Regions from separate parts of the Paenibacillus sp. GCM10027628 genome, predicted to be linked through region 1. Evidence: riboswitches for the same ligand, from Rfam matches in the RefSeq annotation. Region 1 holds a riboswitch; the other holds the start of a gene.
The links. A riboswitch is a leader RNA that binds a small molecule or an ion and turns the genes downstream of it on or off. The one in region 1 is predicted to bind cyclic di-GMP.

Region 1 (7,999 bases):
GGAGCGTAAAGCTTCTTTCGCCGACGTAGCCGCTACCTCCGCCTACTTCGCTTATGTGGAAAATGCCGTCGATCGGGGACTGCTCGATCCCGGCGCAGATTTTAATCCGGAAGCCAAAATGAATCGCGAAGAGATGGCTCAGCTCATCGTGAAGGCGCTTGGTTACAAGAGCTTGACGAAGTTCGACGGCATCTTCAATACGAACTTTGCGGATGCGTCCAAGCTGAAAAATGTTGGCGATGCGGCCATCGTGCTCGGTCTTAACATTATGTCGCTCAGCGGCGATAAATTCGAGCCGCAGCAAGAAGTATCCAAGGCGCAGGCGGCCAGCGCATTCTACCGCTTCCTGCAGAAGCGGGCAGAGCTGCAAGACCGGTCACCACGCTTCTATTATTAAGGACTCCTGGGCATGCCGCTTCGGCGGCATGCATTATTTTTTTTCCACTGCGCTCTAAAGCCTCAGATATGCTACAATATTCTTTAAAACTTGGTATTAGCGTAGCTAGGAAAAGGAGTCAGAGTGTATGAGTGTGTCCACGAGAGTAGGCTTGGAAGATATCATCAAAGCGAATCACGTGCTTAGCCGTGTGATCGAGCCATCGCCTTTGCAGCGTAATGAGCTTCTGTCCAATTTATATGAATGCAACGTTTATCTCAAACGTGAAGATATGCAGGTCGTACGGTCTTTTAAAATTCGCGGAGCTTACAATGTGATTCAAAGCTTATCTCCGGAAGAGCGCGAGGCGGGCGTTGTTTGCGCAAGCGCGGGGAATCACGCGCAGGGTGTGGCTTACTCCTGTAAGCAGCTCGGTATCGAGGGCAAAATTTTTATGCCGACCACGACGCCCCGTCAAAAAATATCCCAGGTGAAGCTGTTCGGAGGCTCGTTTGTCGAGGTGATCCTGACAGGTGATACGTTCGACGACTCCTCGGCGCAAGCCAAAGCTTATTGCGAAAAGGAAAACAAAGTGTTCATTCATCCGTTTGACGATGTTCGCACGATTGCCGGCCAAGGCACCGTAGGGCTTGAGATTATGAATCAAATGCCCGAGAGCCCGGACTATATCTTCGCGACGATTGGCGGCGGCGGTCTGGTAGCGGGTGTATCTACGTTTGTAAAGAGCGTTTCCCCGCAAACGCGAATCGTTGGCGCTGAGCCCGAGGGGGCCGACAGCATGTCCGAATCGCTTCGCCAGGGACATGTTGTAACATTGTCCACGATCGACAAGTTCGTCGACGGTGCGGCTGTGAAGCAAGTGGGCCAGCTCACTTTTGACATTTGCAAAGACGCGCTTGAGGATATTGTAGTCATTCCTTCCGGCAAGGAGTGCACCACGATTCTTGAACTGTATAACAACAATGCCATCGTCATCGAGCCTGCAGGCGCTTTGCCGGTTGCGGCGCTGGATGCCTATCGGGAGCAAATACGCGGCAAGAATGTGGTCTGCATCATTAGCGGCGGCAACAACGATATCGAGCGGATGCAGGTGATCAAAGAGAGATCGCTTATCTATGAAGGGTTGAAGCACTATTTTATCCTCAATTTCCCTCAGCGGGCAGGGGCTTTGCGTGAATTTCTCGAGGAAGTGTTGGGGCCGACCGACGATATCACCCGATTCGAGTACACGAAGAAAAATAACCGGGACGACGCTCCGGCACTGGTCGGAATCGAGCTCAAAAACAAGGACGACTACGACGGGCTGATCGAACGTCTCTCTCGAAAAGATTATGGTTACATCGAAATTAATAAGGATCCGAAGCTATTTAATTTGTTGATTTAAACTAGAATCTATTAGCCAACCACCTATGAATATGCTATAGTAAATGAGCTACAAAAATTTCCATATCCATATTTCTCAAAAGGCAAACTTGTCGAAAGATAAGGGCGCAAAGCCTCAGATCTAACGTTGCTTTGCAACTATGATGGCTGGGCTGCCGAGAGGTCACAATTCTACCTATGCAGCTAGTACACCTAACGGCTATTCCGCTTCGGAATAGCTTTTTATTTTGGCTTGTTGAAAACGCAGCCAATGCTTACGAGAAAGTTTTACTAAATTTAGGAGGATCCAAGCATGAAGGGCATAAAGTCTTCAAAATGGGCGCAGCATATGAAAGTATATGTTTGGGCATATATCGGCTTATTTAGCGTCTGTTTGTTGACGGTTAATCTGCTTGCAGCCGCTTCATTTTCATTTCAACCTCGTGTGCTGATCGCGCTAACGGTTCAAGTCGTCATTTGCTTGCTCATTGCTTTTCGCGTGCGTTTGTTATTGAAAACAAAGCAGCAGGTTGAAGAGCAAATGAATGAAATGACACATATGGCCTACCATGACGCCTTGACCGGCTTGCCGAACCGTCGGCTGTTCCAGGATCGTCTGGAACGCGCACTGCTGCAAGCAAAGCGTCGCGAGCAGCTGGTGGCGGTGATGTTCCTGGATATGGACCGCTTCAAAGGCGTGAACGATACTCTGGGTCATGCTTGCGGCGATCAATTGATCCGGCAGGCGGGCCAGCGCTTGGTAAGCTGCTTACGGGGAGCTGACACGGTGTTTCGGCAAGGCGGGGACGAATTCACCATTTTGCTGGAATATATGGCGAAGCCCGAAGATGTTAGAGTTGTAGCGGCCCGCATTCAAGCGGAGTTGGAGGAGCCTTTTATTCTCGAGGGTACGCCTGTATCGGTGACAGCGAGTATGGGGATTGCCTTATATCCGATGGACGGCGATACGCCGGAGCAGCTCATGGAACGGGCGGATGAAGCGATGTACGCGGCAAAGGAGCGGGGGCACAATCACTTCCAATTCTACGCCTCAGATATCGATGCAATGCTGGCAGGCAAAGCATATTTGGAAAAAGAGCTGCGGTTATCGCTGCAGCATGAACATTTTGAATTGCGGTATCAGCCTCAATATGAATTGGCAACAAGAGAACTAAAAGGCGTGGAGGCCGTACTTTCTTGGAGCAAGGGGGGGCCTCAATCTGTATACGGTCTGAATTGGAGAAAGATCGCTGACGAAACCGGCCTTATGATCCCTATAGGCCATTGGATGCTGCGCAACGCCTGCATGCAGGTGAGAAGCTGGCAGGATTCCGGCTATCCGCCGCTCCGATTGACAGTCGGCATCACTTCTGTTCAATTCGAAGATCCGTTTCTTATCGATAAGCTGGATGCCATTTTGAAAGAAACGGGTATGGACCCAAAACGTGTTGAAATCGATCTGACAGAAAGTATTTCTACTTCCAGCGTTCAAGAGGCGGGGGAGAAGCTAAGGCAATTAAAAGCACTGGGAGTCCGCGTTGCAATGGACGATTTGTGCATCGGATTGTTTACGCGTTCCGGTATGGAGGGAATGCCGATGGACAGCGTGAAGCTCGATAGCGCGTTGGTGAGGGATCTTCCCGACGATGACGAGAATCAGGCGTTAGCTGCGGCCATTATTCGAATGGCCCATCGTTTGGGGCTGAATCTGATCGCCAAAGGTGTTGAAACGAAAGCGCAATTGGAGCATTTGCAGCATTTGCAGTGCACGGAAGTACAAGGGGAACTGTTCGGCGGACCTTTACATCCTACGGAGTTCCTAAAGCTAATGAAAGAAAATGTCGTCCAAGTGGCCACGTAGATTTTATTGACCACAGGTAGTATAATAAATACTTGGTGCTTGGAACCTATATTGTTGAGAATGACAAACGAAATATGCCGGCTTGTATGACGTCACGAATTATGATATTCCTAGGGGAACCTACTTTTCTCCTAGGCCTTTTAATGTTACAATTGTACATGCAAGGTCTTACATAATTTCGTTTATCGTGGTCATACTACAATGTGGAACTCCATGGTAAAGGTAAAATTAATATGATGGGGGTAAAAACAATGAAGAAAGTGCTTTCTACAGCTCTTATGGCTGTAACGGTTACGGCAATGGCGCTCACAGGTTGCGCGAAGAAAGACGAAACTAAGCCTGCAGCATCAGCAACTCCAGGAGCTACCGCGGCAGCAACTGCTGCAGCATCGACAGCTCCTAGCAATAACAGCGGCAAAGATTTCAAAATCGGTATGGTTACGGATATCGGTGGTGTAAACGATAAATCCTTTAACCAAAGCGCTTGGGAAGGTTTGAAAGCCCTTGAGAAACAAACGGGCGTTAATGTGAAAAACCTCGAAAGCAAAAGCGATGCGGACTACACGCCGAACTTGAACAAATTCGTTAAAGACGGATACAACTTGACTTGGGGTATCGGTTTCTTGATGGGTGACTCGTTGAAAACAGTAGCAACGCAAAACCCTAACGCTAAATTGGCGATTATCGATAACGTGGTTGACGCTCCTAACGTAGAGTCCGTTACTTTCTCCGAGCAAGAAGGCTCCTACCTCGTTGGTGTGGTAGCAGGTCTGACAACGAAAACGAACAAAATCGGTTTTGTCGGCGGTATCGACATCCCGGTTATCAAACGTTTTGAAGCTGGTTTCGTAGCAGGGGTTAAAGCTGTTAATCCTAACGCGAAAATTCAAATCAACTACACAGGCGCATTCGACAAGCCTGACCTTGGTAAAGCAGCGGCAGCAACGATCTACAACGATGGCGCTGACATTATTTTCCATGCCGCGGGTTCCACAGGTAACGGTGTATTTAACGAAGCCAAAGACCGCGCTAAAAACGGTAAAAAAGTATGGGTTATCGGTGTAGATAAAGACCAATCCCTAGAATTTGGTGACGATGTAACACTGACTTCCATGATGAAACGCGTTGACCAAGCGGTTACTCGCGTATCCAAAGATATCATCGACAACAAATTCCAAGGTGGCAAAACGGTTGTTCTTGGGCTTAAAGATGATGGCGTAGGTCTTCCTGACACATCCAAGAAAAACGTAACTGCAGACATCTTGAAAAAAGTGGATGAGTACAAAGCGAAAATCATCAGCGGCGAAATCAAAGTACCTGAAACTCCAGCACCATAATTGTTGCCATATCGCACAGAAGCAAAGTAACACTAAGCGTGTTTTAGTAGAAACAAGGCTAGTTGCATAAACTAGCCTTGTTCTTTAGTTAGAAGAGGTTTTTTTGGAACATACATCTAAAAATTGATCCGTAGGGTGATCTGATGAGTGAATTAACCCCTGTTGTTGAGCTGAGCAACATTACGAAGCGATTCCCTGGCATTGTCGCCAACGATTCGATCAGCCTAAAGCTCAAAAAAGGCGAGATTCATGCCCTTCTTGGTGAGAATGGCGCCGGCAAATCAACATTAATGAACATCTTGTTCGGCTTGTATCAGCCTGATGAAGGTTTCATCAAGGTGCATGGCAAAGAAGTCAACATCGACAGTCCGAACCGTGCTATTGATCTTGGGATCGGCATGGTGCATCAGCATTTCAAGCTCGTTCAACCTTTTACCGTGACCGAAAATATTATTTTAGGCATGGAGCCCAAAAAAGGCATTAACGTGGACTTCCGCACCGCGCAAGAGAAGGTACGCAAGCTGTCCGAACAGTACGGTCTCCGCGTCGATCCGAAAGCGAAAATCGAGGATATTTCCGTTGGTATGCAACAGCGTGTGGAAATCTTGAAAACGCTGTATCGCGGTGCGGACATTCTCATTTTTGATGAGCCTACTGCTGTTCTAACGCCGCAGGAAATCAGCGAACTTATCGAAATCATGCGCAATCTGGTTAAAGAGGGCAAGTCGATTATCCTCATTACCCATAAGCTCAAGGAGATTATGGAGATTGCCGATACCGTGACGATCATTCGCCGGGGCAAGGTTATCGACACACTTTCGACGTCCACGGCCAATCCGCAGATTTTGGCGGAAAAGATGGTCGGACGCGATGTATCGTTTAAGGTAGTCAAGCAGGAAGCGAAGCTGGGCGAACCTGTTCTTCAGGTCCAGGATCTTGTAGCGCGTAATCAACAAGGGTTACCTGCATTGAAGGGGCTTAACTTTGAGGTGAAAGCCGGAGAAATTCTCGGCATCGCCGGTGTGGACGGCAATGGACAAAGCGAGCTGATTGAGGCTTTAACCGGCTTGCGTTCAGTGGATAGCGGGCGCGTTCTGCTGATGGGCAATAACATTACGAACCATTCGCCAAGGGAGATTTCGGAAGCGGGCTTATCCCATATTCCGGAAGATCGCCACAAGCATGGATTGGTTTTGGATTTCTCAATGAGCGAAAACATGGTGTTGGAAACGTATTTTCACCCTGAATATAACCGAGGCGGATTCTTGAACTACGAGGCGATCGATCGCCATGCCGAGGCGCTGATTAAGCAGTTTGACGTTAGAACGCCAAGTATCTATAACAAGGCGCGTTCCTTGTCAGGAGGCAATCAGCAAAAAGCGATCATTGCCAGGGAAATCTACAAGAACCCGAACCTTTTGATCGCCGCGCAGCCTACACGCGGATTGGACGTTGGAGCGATTGAGTTCGTGCATCGTCAATTGATCGAGCAGCGGAACAAAGGCAAAGCGGTGCTGTTGATTTCTTTTGAATTGGACGAGATTATGAACGTGTCTGACCGAATTGCGGTCATCTACGAAGGACAGATTGTGGGAGAGGTACTGCCGCAAGAAACAAATGATCAGGAGATCGGGCTGCTGATGGCCGGTAGTAAGCGCACTGGGAAGGGAGCTGCTCATGAATAAGGTCGCCAGAATTTTTACAAGTGAATCAGCGGTCAATCCGATTGTAGCGATTATACTCGGTTTAATATTCGGAGGGCTCGTCATGCTTGCCGGAGGGTATAACCCGATTGCCGCATATGGCTCGCTTTTCTCCCAAATCTTCGGCAGTTCTTATGATATAGGTGAAGCTGTTCGTGCCATCACACCGCTTATTTTAACGGGATTATCGGTTGCCTTTGCCTTCCGGACGGGCCTATTCAACATCGGTGCTGAAGGGCAAGTGATGATGGGGATGACAGGGGCTACATTCATCGGCGTGAAGGTGACCGGACTTCCATGGATCATCCATGCTCCGCTTGCTGTCATCGTAGGAGCCTTGCTGGGCGGGCTTTGGGGAGCCATCGCAGGGTATCTCAAAGCAAAGCGCGGCGTGAATGAGGTGATCACGACGATTATGTTGAACTGGATCGCATTGTTCCTTTCCAACTATATCGTGAATACATTCCTGTTAGAGCCCAAACAGCAGCGCTCGTACATGATTCAGGAATCGGCGTCGCTCAGCATCACTTGGCTGTCCGATCTTCTCAATCATGCCAGGGTTCACTGGGGGACGTTAATCGCGATCATCGCAGCTATTCTCTTCTACGTCATTTTGTGGAAAACAAAGCAAGGTTACGAGCTGCGAGCGGTTGGTCATAATATCGATGCAGCCAAATACGCAGGGATGAATGTGAATCGTAACATTGTGAAGGCGATGTTCATCAGCGGTATCTTTGCCGGACTTGCCGGTGTTTTTGAAATTCTGGGGGTATTCCACTATCAAGTCGTGGCGGCGGCGTCGCCGGGCTATGGGTTTGATGGTGTGGCCGTATCTTTGCTCGGTGCCAATAATCCGGTCGGCATCGTGCTTGGAGCCGTGCTGTTCGGAGGCTTAACCTACGGTTCTGCGGGAATGAGCTTTGGTGCGGATGTGCCGCCGGAAATCGTGCGTATCGTCATCGGTTCAGTAATCTTCTTCGTAGCAACGCAAGGCATCGTGAAATGGGTACTGATCCCATTCTACGGCAAACGCAAGAAAGAGAGGGCGTCGTAACATGGACCTGCTCACATTGATTAACTCGTTCCTAACCAAATTTAGCGAACTTATTAATACGACGCTCGTTTACTCGACGGCACTTATTTTTGGCGCATTGGGCGGGATTTTCTCCGAACGTTCAGGTGTCGTAAATATCGGTATCGAGGGTTTGATGGTATCCGGGGCTTTCGCTTCCGCGGTTGGCTCTTACTATGCGGAACAAGCAGATATGGGCGTCTGGTCTCCGTGGATTGGACTGCTGACAGCGGTTTTGTTTGCGCTGATTTTTGCGCTGATTCATGC
Region 2 (7,999 bases), on a different contig from region 1:
GGACATTACGCTCATTAGCAGCTGATTTAGAAATCGGGAAGGCAGGGACAAATCATCCGTTTTTCGAGTAGATCTTAATTTGTTTTGCAAAATCCGAACGAGAGCAATCACTGGAAACAGCCAAGTATTAAAATAGCTCGCGTATTTCGGATGAAGATTGCAATGACTCATTTTCCTGATCAACTCGTTCAATCGGTATCTTCTTTTATGATGATGGGATTCATCGTGACTGCTCCATAAGAAAGAAAAAGCGGGGACTGTGATGAGCAGATTCCCTCCCGGTTTTAGCTTTGCAGTGAGCGCGGCGAGTGCCCCCATATCATCTTCAATATGCTCAAGCACATCCAGAAGGACGATGAGATCGAATGATTCGTCGGCAAATGGAATCTGATCCGGCAAACTGCCAATATAAACGGCTTTCCCGCTTTTGGATCTTGCAATTTCAGCTGCATCCGGCTCCATTTCGAGCCCGGTAACGTTAGGTCCCAGACTGGATAGAAAGTCAAGGTTGCCTCCGGTTCCGCAGCCTGCATCGAGGATTTGAAAGTCGGGCCCGATTGATTTCACTTGCGATCTTAAAACGGTCTCAATGATGCTGCGCCGGCTGACAAACCACCAGTGTTCATGCTCCAGACGATCCATTTTCAAGTAGATGGTTTGTTCCACTATTTGACTCCTTCCAGCCGAGGCATATCTTTGCTCTCTTCAAGGCCGGTCATATCCCTGACGAAATATAATGGACGACGCTTCGATTCGTTGTAAATACGCCCGATATACTCCCCGATAATGCCCAAAGTCGTAAGCTGGACGCCGCCGAGAAACAGAACCGCAACCATTAGCGATGGATAACCGGGTACCGGATTGCCGTTCAATAAAGTCGTAATAAACAAATAACAGGCAAACGCCATGGCGAAAAAGGAGATGGCAAAGCCCAAATAAGTTGCCGCTTGCAGCGGCATGAAACTGAAAGAAGTGATTCCTTCCAGGGCAAAATTCCACAGCTTCCAGTAGTTGAACTTGGTTTTACCGGCAAATCGGGGCTCTCTCCGGTAGGAAATGCTTGTCTGACGGAATCCGACCCAACTGAATAGCCCCTTCATGAACCGGTGCTGCTCGCGAAGTTCTTTTAATGCATTCACTACTTTGCGGGACATTAATCGGAAATCGCCCGTATCCTGCGGAATGGGGATAGGGGTCAGCCTTTTGATAAATCTATAAAATAAATGCGCCGTGATCTTCTTCAGCGAACTTTCCCCATCCCGCTGAGTACGTGTGGCATAGACCACGTCATAGCCTTCTTCCCATTTGGCGAGCAGTTCCGGGATGACTTCCGGCGGATCCTGCAAATCTGCGTCAATCGGAATAACGGCTTCGCCGCGGCAATTGTCTAGGCCGGCCGTCAATGCGATTTCTTTCCCGAAATTCCGGGAAAGATCAATAATTTTAATGCGATGATCCTTCTCGCAAATACCGTGGAGCTGCTCCAAAGTATCATCCTTGCTTCCATCATTAATGAACACCACTTCATAACCGTAACCGGTTTGATTCATAACGCGTGTGACTCTAAAATAAAATTCCATGATGTTGGAGCTTTCGTTAAAAACAGGAACAATGATGGAAACCATAGGTTCTTTCACCGTTTTTCGCATACTAGCAACCCCGCTATTCATCATGTAATGGTAAATAAAAAAAGCCCCTTTTACCGAAAAAAGGGGCAAGAACTCCCGCACCTTGGTAACTGGCTGGCATAGCGCCTTATTGGCACCTTAGCCCCTGTAGCTTTGCGTCACCGGCTTTGACCGGGTTTGCCTTTTTCAACTTTTGCGAAGATTATCGTTCGAATTATAATATAGTCCCATCATAATGCATGTCCGATTTCTGCAATATCCGACAGAAAGATTATTTTGGAAGATATCGATCATAGCATAAAGAACTAATTGGTCGGATATGAATAGATCGCGAGGAGCAGCTGAACTAGGACTTATTTCTATAAAGTACCAATGCTTCAAAAAGCAGAGAAAGCCATAATAAGGGCATCATGTGGTTTGCATGCCAATGAGGGGGACTTGTTATGAGCAATTCTATGGTACAAGTAAGGACTGCGGCGTTTATTGGCATGATCTGCGTAATGATATCCGGCTGCAGTGCGAAAGTTTATCCCAACCATGCATCAGAGAAAACTCCGGAACCTGCGCCCTATGTGCAAGCCAATAAGCACTCAACTTCCGATGATTCCATCGTGGAAACGCAGCATTTCTACACGGGACCTCGAAAATTGAAGGTTGAGGCTTCCACCCGTGATGCCCGATCCGAAAATAAAACTGCCTACCTGACCTTCGACGACGGTCCATCTCAGAGCACGGCGAAGATTTTGAGCATTTTAAAAAGCTTCGGCATTCCCGCCACCTTTTTCGTGGTAGGGACGGACACCATTGAAGGAAGAGCACTGTACAAACGAATCGCAGCTGAAGGCCATGCGCTTGGCAATCATACATACTCACACAATTACAACACCATATATAAATCGCCGGAAGCGTTTCGCAGAGACGTCCGTAAGCTGGATCAGCTTTTGGAAGAAACCGTGGGCTATCGCCCGGATATCCTTCGCTTTCCAGGAGGTTCTAACAACCATCTCAGCTGGAAGCCCGGCGGCAGAGGTATTATGAGCAAGGTGGCTAGGGCGATGAAGGAGGACGGCTACCAATATTTTGACTGGAATGTAAGCTCCACGGATGCAGCTGCCCCGGTTCAAGACAGGAACATGATCATTGATTCCGTACTCGGCGCTAGCCGGGGAAAACAAAAAATCATTGTCCTTATGCACGACAATAGTTTTAAAACAACGACCGTTGAGGCGCTTCCCATCGTGATCAAAAGGCTGCAAGCAGCCGGGTTCCGGTTCGATAAGCTGACGAAATCCTCGTTCACTTTTCAATTTTTGACGCCATGAAGGTTGTTCGCTTGCCTCTCATCGTTTACCATAAACGTAAGGTCCAAAAGGAGAGGCAGGAGTTGCTGTATGCCGGATGTGTTACGATTAGGACCGCTGCAACTGCAGGGTCAATTGCTTACGTTGCTTCTCGCTTGTATTGTTGGCTATTGGCTGACCAGGAGGCTAGTGCGGAAGCTGAAGAGCGATAGAGGAGTTGCTTATCCCATCGATGATGTTGTCTTTAATGGCGGCGTTATTATACTGCTCTTCTGGAAGTTTGGCGTCATACTGACTCAGCCATCCTTGCTTTGGAAGCAGCCGGGGAAGCTGTTGTTGGTGTCCGGTTCCAGCGCCGAGCTGCTAACAGGGTTGTTAGTTGCTCTCATCTATGCTCTTTTTCAGCTGCGCAAGCATCAAATTCCGATCTTCCTGCTGTTGGATGTTCTCGCCTGCGGCCTCACAGGGGCTGTGTTGCTATATGCTTCGCTAGTACAGGAATATGGAAGTCCGACCTCGCTGCCGTGGGGGATCGGTGCCCAAGGGACTACGGGCAGGTTCCATCCTTATTACCAATATTTTGCGTTACTGCTCGTTCCCTTATGGATTTGGCAGCTTAAACGTTCAAGCGTGCACGCCCCTGGATCAGGCAAGCTCCTCAAATACACATCGCTTTATGTGGGCGGCGCCGGCATGTTGGCCAGTTTCTTCGCCCAATCCGTCCCAACCCCGATCTATCTAAGCTGGGCACAGCTTTTGTTCCTGACTATGCTCATCATCGGAATGCTTCTCCCGCGGTTGGCACATAATACAAACAGAAGGGAGCTGAGCTACATGAGCCAAAATGATTCAAAAGAACAAATCAAACAAGATCAGCAAAACAAAGAGCGCCAAAAAAGCTCGCCTGCCTCTGGCAAAGAAGGCTTTGTCGATAAAAAACTGGACGGTCCGAACCGGCCTTCCACATAAGCTAATCTAATACCCCACAAAGTGACCCCAAGCTCCGGAGCAGGGGGCCCAATTGAACATGGAGGTACACCATGAGCGACCAAAATCAAAGCAATCAGACCAAGTCTGCTCAGCAAGGCGATCTGGATCCGTTCGAGATTAACTTTCTTCCTCAATTTAAGGAAGGGCGCGGTCCGCATCAGCCCTTTGTGAATGAGCATGGCGTCGTCATCGGCGATCATAATTATGAGTCTGAGAACTCACCGCTCGAACAGTGGACGGCGGACACAGACCCTGATGTCATGGCCGGGGATGAGTGGGTTCATCCTTACAAGGACATTGGATTTCAAACCGCGGAGAACCGGGATCTTTTTGAGAAGGGCGTCCCCCCGCAAAGCGGAATCTTCATGCATCCGGATAAAGACGTTGCGTATGAGTACGATCTGGGACAATCGGATCCGGGCCAAGCAGCCATCGATAAGCCAAAAGATGAGGCGGAAGCATAGCTTTCGTCTTCTTCCTTTTTGTGGACTTTGGTTACTTTGCGCTTTGCTTTCCTAGCTGACGGATGTATAATAATGATAAAGATTATTATTTTCTATTAACTATAAAATCCTAAGGGGTGGAACATATGGCAATGTCCTTTGATTCTTACATGAAAGATATGGTTAAACCGATGAGAGAGGATTTGACTCGTCTCGGTATCACGGAGCTTCTGACGCCGGAGCAAGTGGAGCAAGCGATTGAAAGCTCCAAAGATGGCACGATGCTGCTTGTGATCAACTCCGTTTGCGGTTGCGCAGCAGGCCAATGCCGTCCGGGCGTAGCCAAAGCGCTGCAAAATGACGTACTGCCTACGTACACTTACACCGTGTTCGCGGGTCAAGAGAAGGATGCAACGGCTAAAGCGCGCGAATATTTGGCGCCATACCCGCCATCATCCCCGTCCATTGCATTGTTCAAAAACGGTGAGCTGGCGCACTTCATCCAACGTCACCAAATTGAAGACCGCTCTGCTGATATGATCGCCGGCGATTTGATCGGCGCTTTTAACGAATATTGCAAATAAGAGAATGTGATCGATCCCCGTTGCTTGCAGCGGGGTTATTTTTTTGAGTGCAAGCCTTTGAATTTTCAACGGCTAAAGTCTATACTAATCCTTAAAGAATGAGATAGTTCGATTACGAGAGAAAAGGTGGAGAGATGCATGAGCCTGCAACAGGAAATTATCGCTAAGCTCGGCGTGAAGCCGGAAATTGATGTGGACGCGGAGATTCGCAAGCGTGTGGATTTTCTTAAGGATTATGTGCGAAAAGCAGGCGCCAAAGGCCTGTTGATCGCGATTAGCGGAGGCATCGATAGCGCCGTAACGACGGGGCTTTGCAAGAAGGCAACGGATGAGCTTACGGCAGAAACCGGAACCGAATACAAGACAGTCGGCGTATTCCAGCCTTACGGCGAGCAAGTCGATATCGAAGACAGCTACGCCACGGCCAAAGCCTTCGATTTGAAATATCAAATCGAGAACAACATCCAGGAAGCCGTCGATGAAATTGCGATCGAAGTCGAATACGGACTTAAACATATCGGCGTTCACCAGCATGTCAGCCGCGGCGGCAAAGGCAACATCAAAGCGCGTACGCGTATGGTGATGCAGTATGCGCTAGCTTTTGAACTTGGGCTGATCGTCGTGGGCACTGACCACGCTTCCGAAGCGATCACCGGCTTCTTCACCAAATATGGCGACGGTGCCGTGGACATCACACCGCTGAGCACGTTGAACAAGCGCCAAGTGCGCTCGCTTGCTGCGAAGTTAGGCGTTCCGCAGAGCGTTCTCGATAAGGCGCCGACCGCCGGCCTATGGGAAGGCCAAACCGATGAGAGCGAGCTCGGCATTACATACGGCGACAACAGCGATTATCTCGAAGGCAAGCAAATCGACCCTGCCGTTCAAGAGAAGCTGGAAAAGCAATATTTGAAAACAGAGCACAAACGCGCGCCGATTCCGGGCATTTAACCACATAAATTATAAAAAGGCTGAAAGCTTCTCCTCGGAAGAGGGGGCTTCAGCCTTTTTTTGTATGCAAGGATATAGACACAAGCCAGTTGCAGATGTACCCTGCTTGAGCGGAACTACAGGACGCTATTTCTCCAAAAGATCCCTTGGAGCACGAGATGCGGAACTACAATCATCTATTTCGCAAATTGGAGCCAGAGGAGCACAATTTCGTGGAAATAAGGTACTGACGTTCCGCGAACTACCAACTTTAGCCCAAATTGTCGGCAATAGCGAGTTATAATTCCGTTCGCGGTGGAAAGGTTTCGAAGGAAGACGCCAAGACTGGCCGGGTATGGTGTTTTAAGACCGTTCTATTGACCTGATTTTGGTCAAGCGCCTACGGCACCTGGTGCCCGCGCGACTTCGCATAAAGCGCATACCACTCTTCGCGGCTCATCAGCTCGGATTGGCGAACCGCATCCTGGCAGGCGAGCACGCGCGCTGCGGACGAAGTACCGATAACCGGCTGAATGTAAGCCGGATGCTTCATCAACCAGCCGAGAACGATCGCTTCCGGCGTCGTTTCTTTCTCGCGTGCCAATTGCTGAACGAGCGCAGCCGTTTGCTGAACGGCGTCACTGGCATCGTCCAAGCTTCTTCCGCTATATATCCCTTGCGCCAGCGGACCCCATGCCTGAATTTGGATGTTCTCCATCTGGCAATGCTCCATAATGCCGTCGGTGAAATTAACGCTCGCGCCTTCTTTACGGTTGACGAGGATGCCTTGATCCAGCCAATCCGTGCGATGGAGGCTCATCTCCAATTGATTGACGACAAGAGGCTCCGCAATGGATCGTTGCAGGAAGCGAATTTGTGAGGCTGTCATATTGGACACGCCAAAATGCCGCACTTTGCCGGCTGATCTTAGCACGTTGAACGCTTCAGCAACCTCGTCCGGTTCCATCAGCGGATCGGGACGATGCAGCAGAAGCACATCGATGTGCTCGACGCCAAGGCGTGCCAGAATTCCATCGACGGAACTTACGATATGACTTTTGGTGAAATCGTAACGTCCCGGCAAGTCGCCGTCGGCAAAGCGGATTCCGCACTTGGATTGAAGCACGATTTGATCGCGAAGATCGGGTCTGTTTTTCAGAATTTGTCCGAAAACACTCTCGGATTTGCCCATTTTATAAATATCGGCATGGTCGAACATCGTTATGCCAACCGCAAGAGCTGCTTCCACAGCAGCTTCTGCGGTGATGTAATCTTCCTTCGTTAAAGGCTCATGGTTCCAGTCGCCACCAATCCCCATACACCCAAATACCAATCGGCTGTTCGAAATTCCACGTTTTACAAGCGGCATTGCTTTCATTAAGTTTGCCTCCTAGCACTGTGAGTTAAGCCTATTATACCTGCTAAAGAGGTTTGACATAAGAACTGAAAAAAGGTTCACTTACTTACCTCAGGGTAAGGTAGGATGGATTTGAAACGTGTGCTTCTTGTTATTGAGCGATTTATGGATAAGGTGACGGCGTTAGCTTGACCATTTACCGAGAATCGGGTACATTGTACGCAAAACAATGCAAGTTAAAGTGAGGCTGGGCACGCGGATGATTATCGGAATTGGCACGGATCTGGTGGAAATCGCGCGAATGCGCAAAATGCTGGAAGGCACGACTGCGGCGCGTTTCTTAGAGAGGATTTTGACGCCTCAGGAGCGAGGGCTGGCTGAGCAGCGAAGAGGCCGTCTTGCCGAGTTTGCCGCGGGGCGGTTTGCGGCGAAAGAAGCGATTGTGAAAGCGGTTGGCTGCGGCATCGGCAAGCAAGTCGGCTTTCAGGATATTGAGGTGCTGCCGGATGCGCTCGGCAAACCGGTATGCCGCATAACGGCGGAAGCGCTGGAGCGGGCAGGCCTAACCGGCAGCAGCCACCGCATCCATATCAGCATCACGCATACGGATTCGATGGCTGCCGCATATGCCATTGTAGAGCAGCTCTAATCGAGCCGCTCTATTTTTTTGAGCTGAGCCAGTCGGTCAGCAGCCCGACTTCCTCATCGGAAAGCTTGCTCTTATAGCCGGGCATGCCGCCGCCGCCATTCTTGATTTGGTTCGCGATTT

Region 2: another riboswitch for cyclic di-GMP. It lies ahead of ACFQZT_RS22460 (glycosyltransferase family 2 protein); the one in region 1 lies ahead of ACFQZT_RS08135 (putative bifunctional diguanylate cyclase/phosphodiesterase).

What each region holds. Positions count from the first base shown of each region.
Region 1 is NZ_JBHTHA010000004.1:70,966-78,964, reverse strand. Features, by position in the region: gene ACFQZT_RS08145 (S-layer homology domain-containing protein) at 1-397, shown strand, start outside; gene ilvA (threonine ammonia-lyase IlvA) at 525-1,781, shown strand; cyclic di-GMP riboswitch class I at 1,853-1,940, shown strand; gene ACFQZT_RS08135 (putative bifunctional diguanylate cyclase/phosphodiesterase) at 2,073-3,620, shown strand; gene ACFQZT_RS08130 (BMP family lipoprotein) at 3,872-4,957, shown strand; gene ACFQZT_RS08125 (ABC transporter ATP-binding protein) at 5,101-6,642, shown strand; gene ACFQZT_RS08120 (ABC transporter permease) at 6,635-7,714, shown strand; gene ACFQZT_RS08115 (ABC transporter permease) at 7,716-7,999, shown strand, end outside.
Region 2 is NZ_JBHTHA010000035.1:17,245-25,243, forward strand. Features, by position in the region: gene ACFQZT_RS22455 (class I SAM-dependent methyltransferase) at 1-666, opposite strand, end outside; gene ACFQZT_RS22460 (glycosyltransferase family 2 protein) at 666-1,649, opposite strand; cyclic di-GMP riboswitch class I at 1,731-1,820, opposite strand; gene ACFQZT_RS22465 (polysaccharide deacetylase family protein) at 2,072-2,950, shown strand; gene ACFQZT_RS22470 (hypothetical protein) at 3,020-3,898, shown strand; gene ACFQZT_RS22475 (DUF3905 domain-containing protein) at 3,970-4,383, shown strand; gene ACFQZT_RS22480 (BrxA/BrxB family bacilliredoxin) at 4,509-4,946, shown strand; gene nadE (ammonia-dependent NAD(+) synthetase) at 5,085-5,894, shown strand; gene ACFQZT_RS22490 (aldo/keto reductase) at 6,274-7,251, opposite strand; gene acpS (holo-ACP synthase) at 7,490-7,879, shown strand; gene ACFQZT_RS22500 (c-type cytochrome) at 7,890-7,999, opposite strand, start outside.